Regions from separate parts of the Rahnella sp. ATs2 genome, predicted to be linked through region 3. Evidence: predicted binding sites of a transcription regulator. Region 3 holds the regulator's gene; each other region holds the start of a gene.
What was found. The regulator PhoB, encoded in region 3, activates phosphate uptake and scavenging genes when phosphate is short. The targets are predictions, from matches to a motif close to CTGTCATAAAACTGNCNNAT.
Positions count from the first base shown of each region.

Region 1: a site for PhoB is predicted at 691-710, ahead of ACJY2G_RS23010 (MIP/aquaporin family protein). Genes of this name have one in related genera too.
Region 2: a site for PhoB is predicted at 1,447-1,466, ahead of serA (phosphoglycerate dehydrogenase). Genes of this name have one in related genera too.

Region 1 is NZ_JBLYPL010000029.1:34,138-36,413, forward strand. It holds gene zapB (septal ring assembly protein ZapB) at 58-297, opposite strand; gene ACJY2G_RS23010 (MIP/aquaporin family protein) at 874-1,722, shown strand; gene glpK (glycerol kinase GlpK) at 1,768-2,276, shown strand, end outside.
Region 2 is NZ_JBLYPL010000005.1:49,699-51,974, forward strand. It holds gene serA (phosphoglycerate dehydrogenase) at 1-1,182, opposite strand, end outside; gene rpiA (ribose-5-phosphate isomerase RpiA) at 1,521-2,183, opposite strand.
Region 3 is NZ_JBLYPL010000009.1:194,291-196,566, forward strand. It holds gene phoR (phosphate regulon sensor histidine kinase PhoR) at 1-364, opposite strand, end outside; gene phoB (phosphate response regulator transcription factor PhoB) at 387-1,076, opposite strand; gene sbcD (exonuclease subunit SbcD) at 1,315-2,276, shown strand, end outside.

The DNA.
Region 1 (2,276 bases), on a different contig from region 3:
TTTTCAGCCACAAAAAAGGACGCCGAGGCGTCCTTTTTCATTGAATGGCGGAAGTACTCAGACTTCTTCCATTTTTCCCAACAGTGCACGCAGACGATCCTGCCAGACGTGTTGTTCTTCTTTCAGCTGCGCGTTTTCACGCACCAGAGACTCGTGATTGCCGCTGGCCTGCTGAACTTCCTGAGACAAGGTATTGTTCTGCTCTTTCAGTTCTTCGATTTCCATCTGCAACAGAGTGATGGTATCAATCGCTTGCTGAACTTTAGCTTCTAATTTCTCAAATACTTCAAATGACATTTTTCGGTCCCCTTATGTTCGCAAGGCGCACATCTTATGTTCTGCCGCATCGTCCGGACACGGCTCAAAAATTCCTGCACTCCGTCGATTTTCATAACGAATTCAATTCAAAATTTCGTATAAACGTCGGGTGTCTTAACGGGTGATTGTATGTAGCCAGCTTTGCCCTGTCTACCCAGAACCCCTTTATCCACGCAGTCTGTTGCAATTTAACAGTGCCGGGTATCAGGAAATGCTTAAAAAGCGGTGCCTCTTACCAGAAATCGTCCTTAATACCGAATAACCTTAGCCGCCGTAGTGCCATGCGGCGGGGTGTTCGTTTGGCTCAAACGCCCGTATAAAATGTTAAACCCTGTGCTTTTTGCTCTACATCAAGTTAAGCCAATACGCGAAATCGCTCATTTTTATGACACGACACACAAAATTTGATTTCGCTATTTCTCGTTTATGCTCGTTAACGATAAATTCACATTACGTTCTCATTTAATGATGAACGTCAAAATCCGATTACGTTCACGTACGCACGACAGAAAAATTATAACTAACCATTAACATCATCCTTAGCAGGATCAAACTATGAGCCAAACCATGAGTTCCACATTAAAAGGTCAGTGCATCGCTGAGTTTCTGGGTACCGGGCTTATCATTTTCTTCGGTGCGGGCTGTGTTGCTGCGCTGAAACTTGCCGGAGCATCCTTTGGCCAGTGGGAAATCAGTATCGTCTGGGGATTTGGTGTGGCAATGGCCATCTACCTGACTGCCGCGATTTCAGGCGCACACCTGAACCCGGCTGTAACCGTCGCCTTATGTTTGTTCGCGAACTTTGAAGGACGCAAAGTTCTGCCTTACATCATCGCACAGGTTGCAGGCGCCTTCTGTGCCGCCGCACTGGTCTACGGCCTTTATTACAATCTGTTCTTCGATTTCGAGCAAAGCCACAACATGGTGCGCGGCAGTGTCGAAAGTCTGGATCTGGCCGGTATCTTCTCGACCTATCCAAACCCGCACATCAGCGTATTACAGGCATTCTTCGTTGAAACCGTGATTACTGCAGTTCTGATGGCGCTGATCCTCGGCCTGACTGACGACGGTAACGGCCTGCCGCGTGGCCCGCTGGCACCGCTGCTGATCGGTATTCTGATTGCAGTTATCGGCGCATCAATGGGGCCACTGACCGGATTCGCCCTGAACCCTGCGCGTGACTTCGGTCCTAAACTTTTCGCCTACTTCGCTGGCTGGGGCAAAGTCGCCTTTACCGGTGCCCGCGATATCCCTTATTTCCTGGTGCCTATTTTCGGTCCGCTGGTGGGTGCTGCCCTGGGTGCCGCCGGTTATAAAGCGTTGATTAGTCGTCATTTGCCACATCAGATTAATGTGCCGGTTGAAGATAAAGCACCGCAGCCAACCAAACAGCGTAAGGCCTGATCGGCTAAACTGTTCCACAGCTTACTTATTCGCAGGATGAACATTATGTCAGCAGATACGACTCACGAAAAAAAATACATTGTCGCACTCGACCAGGGTACGACCAGTTCACGCGCCGTGGTTCTGGATCACGATGCCAACATCGTCAGCGTTTCACAGCGCGAATTCACCCAGATATACCCTAAATCTGGCTGGGTTGAGCATGACCCGATGGAAATCTGGTCTTCGCAAAGCTCGGTGCTGGTGGAAGTGCTGGCGAAAGCCGACATCAACTCTGATCAGATCGCCGGTATCGGTATCACCAACCAGCGTGAAACCACCATCGTGTGGGAAAAAGAAACCGGCAAGCCAATCTATAACGCGATTGTGTGGCAATGCCGCCGTACTGCTGACATCTGTGAAAAGCTGAAAAAAGATGGCATGGAAGAGTACATCCGTCATAACACCGGCCTGGTGGTTGACCCGTATTTCTCCGGCACCAAACTGAAATGGATCCTCGATCACGTTGAAGGCTCCCGCGAGCGTGCTAAACGTGGCGAACTGCTGTTCGGCAC
Region 2 (2,276 bases), on a different contig from region 3:
AGTGGTCAGCGTATTGATATCCGTTTCTGCATCAATCACCACATAACCGATTTCAGGGCTGGTTTGCAGGTACTGCGCAGCAATGTTGATACCCTGCTCCGCAAAAATCTGGTTGATGCTGGTCAGCACACCCGGACGATTTTCGTGGATATGCAGCAGACGGCTGGCTTTCTCGGTATGTGCCGGCAGAGAAGCTTCAGGGAAGTTAACCGCTGAGAGTGTTGAACCATTGTCAGAGTACTTCGCCAGTTTGCCTGCGACTTCCAGACCAATACCTTCCTGCGCTTCCATCGTCGAACCGCCGATGTGCGGCGTCAGCAATACGTTGTCGAATTCACACAGCGGAGAATTGAACGGGTCGCTGTTAGTCGCCGGTTCTTCCGGGAAGACGTCGATAGCCGCACCGGAAAGATGTTTGTTACGCAGCGCATTGCACAGCGCAGGGATGTCGATGACCGTACCGCGTGAGGCGTTGATCAGCAGTGCGCCCGGCTTCATCTGCGCCAGTTGCACTTCAGAAATCATGTCTTTGGTTCCGGCTGTTTCCGGCACATGCAGCGTGACGACGTCGCTGGTATTGAGCAATTCTTCCAGTGTGGCAATCGGCTGCGCGTTGCCCAAAGGCAGTTTGCTTTCAATGTCATAATAGAAGACGCGCATCCCCAGGCTTTCCGCCAGAATTCCCAGCTGCGTACCAATGTGGCCGTAACCGATGATACCCAGACGTTTACCGCGCGCTTCAAACGAGCCGACAGCCAGTTTGTTCCAGATACCGCGGTGCGCCTTGGCGTTAGCTTCAGGAATGCCACGCATCATCAGCAGCATTTCGCCCAGCACCATTTCGGCAACCGAACGGGTATTGGAGAACGGTGCGTTGAAGACCGGAATACCGCGACGGGTCGCCGCTTTCAGATCCACCTGATTAGTCCCGATACAGAAACACCCAACAGCCACCAGTTTTTCGGCTGCCTGGAACACTTCTTCAGTCAGCTGAGTACGCGATCGGAGTCCAACAAAGTGCGCATCACGGATCGATTCTTTCAGCGACTCCGTATCTAAAGCACCTTTGTGAAATTCAATATTGGTGTAGCCCGCGGCACGGAGTGTATCAACCGCACTTTGGTGGACGCCTTCCACTAACAAAAATTTAATCTTGTCTTTCTCAAGTGATACTTTTGCCATTTCCCGACCCTATATTTTTCTGGCTGAAATCGAACTGCTAGGTGACTGCTCACAGTCAACATAACAAAAAATCCGCCATCATCAATACAAACGATTGCCTGACAGGCAGCAGAAGGCTCACCTCGCCAGAAGGTTTTCAGCATTTCATGCTGGTTAGATTTTATGGAGCCAGACGTTCAGGAGGAGAATTTCAGGAATGTGACATAAGTCACCAAATTAAGGCTTTTGAAGAAAAGATGATTCAGCCAGAAAATTATCATCTTCATAACATTGTGTTATGACAGGAGTGTGTCTGGCTGCTTTTATCTGAGCAGCCAGATCTTCTGCTTATCGCTGGATTATTTCAGCTTAACAGTTTTAACGCCTTCAGAAGTCCCGACCAGCGCCACGTCAGCACCACGGTTAGCAAACAGGCCGACGGTCACGACACCGGCGATCCCGTTGATCTTATTTTCCAGCGCGATGGCATCCATAATGCTCAGATTATGCACGTCGAGGATCACGTTGCCGTTGTCGGTCAGGACATTCTGACGGTACTCCGGCAGACCGCCGAGTTTCACCAGTTCACGCGCAACATAAGAGCGCGCCATCGGGATCACTTCTACCGGCAGCGGGAATTTACCCAGCACATCAACCTGCTTGGAAGCATCCACGATACAGATGAATTTTTTGGCAATCGCCGCAATGATTTTTTCGCGGGTCAGCGCTGCACCGCCGCCTTTGATCATCTGCATTGCGCCGTTGATTTCATCCGCGCCATCAACATACACATCCAGGGAGTCCACTTCGTTGCTGTCGAAAACGTGGATGCCTAAGCTTTTCAGTTTTGCGGTAGAGGCGTCTGAGCTGGAAACCGCGCCTTCAATCTGGCCTTTGATGGAACCCAGTGCGTCAATGAAATGTGCGGCGGTGGATCCGGTACCGACACCGACAATGGTGCCCGGCGTGACGTAATCCAGTGCGGCCCAGCCGACTGCTTTTTTCAATTCTTCCTGCGTCATAATGGCTTCTCTGTCTGATAACACGAAAGTGGCGTGAATGCTTCGATGTAACGAATAGTGCCGGTGATTATAAAGCATGTCCCGCCAATATGG
Region 3 (2,276 bases):
AGAAAATATTGCCCTCTTCCGTCGTCAATACCACCGCATCGGGTAATGATTCGGCACCGCTGCGGAAACGTTTGATGAGCTGACCTAATTCACGACGGCGACGGCGGTTACGCATCTGCATCTGGTTCAGCCCGTAAAACAGAGGCTCCCAGCTCCAGCGGCCATTCGGCGGGGTTATGCTGCGGTCAAGCCACAGCCAGTGAGAGAGTTTGAGCTGGTTGTAATAATTCCAGCCCAGCGCCGCCAGCAGCGACGCAAAGAGGAGCCAGCCGAAATGGCCGACGAAGATACCGAGGATTAACGCGGGCAGGCAAAAGAGAAAGAATTCACCGGCCAATCGTTTCCATGACAAACGTTCTAGCACACAGATTCTCCGCTGTGGGGACTCAATAACGCGTTGAAAAACGGTATCCGGTTCCACGAACAGTCTGGATCATTCTGTCATGTCCACTGGTTTCCAGCGCTTTACGTAAACGACGAATATGCACGTCTACCGTGCGATCTTCCACATAAACGTTAGTGCCCCAGACGTTATTGAGCAACTGTTCGCGGCTGTAAACACGTTCGGAGTGGGTCATAAAGAAGTGCAATAATTTAAATTCGGTCGGCCCCATATCGAGCGCCTGCTCGTTGGCCATCACACGGTGAGACGACGGATCCAGGCTTAAACCCTGCATGTCGATCACTTCTTCCACCGCCATTGGCGAGATGCGGCGCATCACGGCTTTAATACGTGCAACCAGTTCTTTTGGAGAAAACGGTTTGGTGATGTAATCATCGGCACCGACTTCCAGGCCGCGCACCCTGTCTTCTTCTTCACCGCGGGCGGTCAGCATCATCACCGGAATTTCGCGGGTCAGTGCTTCACGTTTGAGATGTTTGATAAACTGAATACCGGAACCGCCGGGTAACATCCAGTCGAGCAGGATAAGTTCAGGGTAAGGTTCTACCAGCTGGCCAACGGCTGAATCAAAATCTTCAGCTTCTACTGCCTGATAGCCATTCTGTTCCAGTACAAAACACACCATTTCACGGATTGGAGCTTCGTCTTCAACCACCAATATACGTCTTGCCATCGTAGGTCCTGCCAATAGGTTAGCGATCTTTTATTTGATTGCGGGCGCCATTATGCGTCAGTTTTGTGACAGATTTATGAATAGAAAGGATGGTTCATTACAGTCAAATATGACAGATACATTTCTTCTATTCAGCTGCCATCTCGCTGAAATTGGTCCGATTTATCGGGGACAGCGTCCCCCGCCGACGTTTATACTTTGCCCCATTGTCGTCATCCAGGATCCATACGGGAGTCTCATGCGCCTGATCCACACGTCAGACTGGCACCTCGGCCAGTACTTTTTCACCAAAAGCCGCGCCGCCGAACATCAGGCATTTTTGCGCTGGCTGACCGGTCAGGTGCAGCAACATCAGGTAGATGCCGTGATTGTGGCAGGCGATATATTCGATACCGGTTCGCCGCCCAGCTATGCCCGCGAGCTTTACAACCGCTTCGTCGTCGAGTTGCAACAAACCGGCTGTCAGCTGATTGTACTGGCCGGAAATCACGATTCTGTCGCGACATTAAATGAATCACGTGAGCTGCTTTCCTGCCTGAATACGCGGGTGATTGCGACCGTCGGCGAAAACCTCTCTGAACAGATTTTAGTGCTCAACCAGCGTGACGGAAAACCGGGCGCGGTACTTTGCGCTATTCCGTTTTTACGTCCGCGGGATTTGCTCGCCAGTCAGGCGGGACAATCCGGCAGCGACAAACAGCTGGCATTACAGGAAGCCATCGCCGCGCATTATGACGCGTTGTGGCAGGCCGCGCAGACCAAACGCGACGAACTCGGCGTTTCGCTACCGATCATTGCTACCGGCCATCTGACCACGGTTGGCGTCAGCACCTCCGATTCCGTGCGCGACATCTATATCGGCACACTCGATGCCTTCCCGGCGCAGGCGTTTCCGCCGGTCGATTACGTGGCACTTGGTCATATCCACCGCGCACAGTGCGTCGCCAAAACCGAACATATCCGTTACAGCGGTTCGCCGATTGCACTGAGTTTTGACGAACTGAGTAAAGCCAAAAGTGTGTACTTACTCGATTTGGACGGCGCGACGCTCAACGCCATCGACACGCTGGAAATTCCCGTTTTCCAGCCGATGCAGATAATCAAAGGCTCGCTGGCAGAAATCGAAAAACAACTGGCGCAGTTCGAAGGCGGCGATGCGCAAAAGCCAGTCTGGCTGGATATTGAAGTCGCCACGCAAGA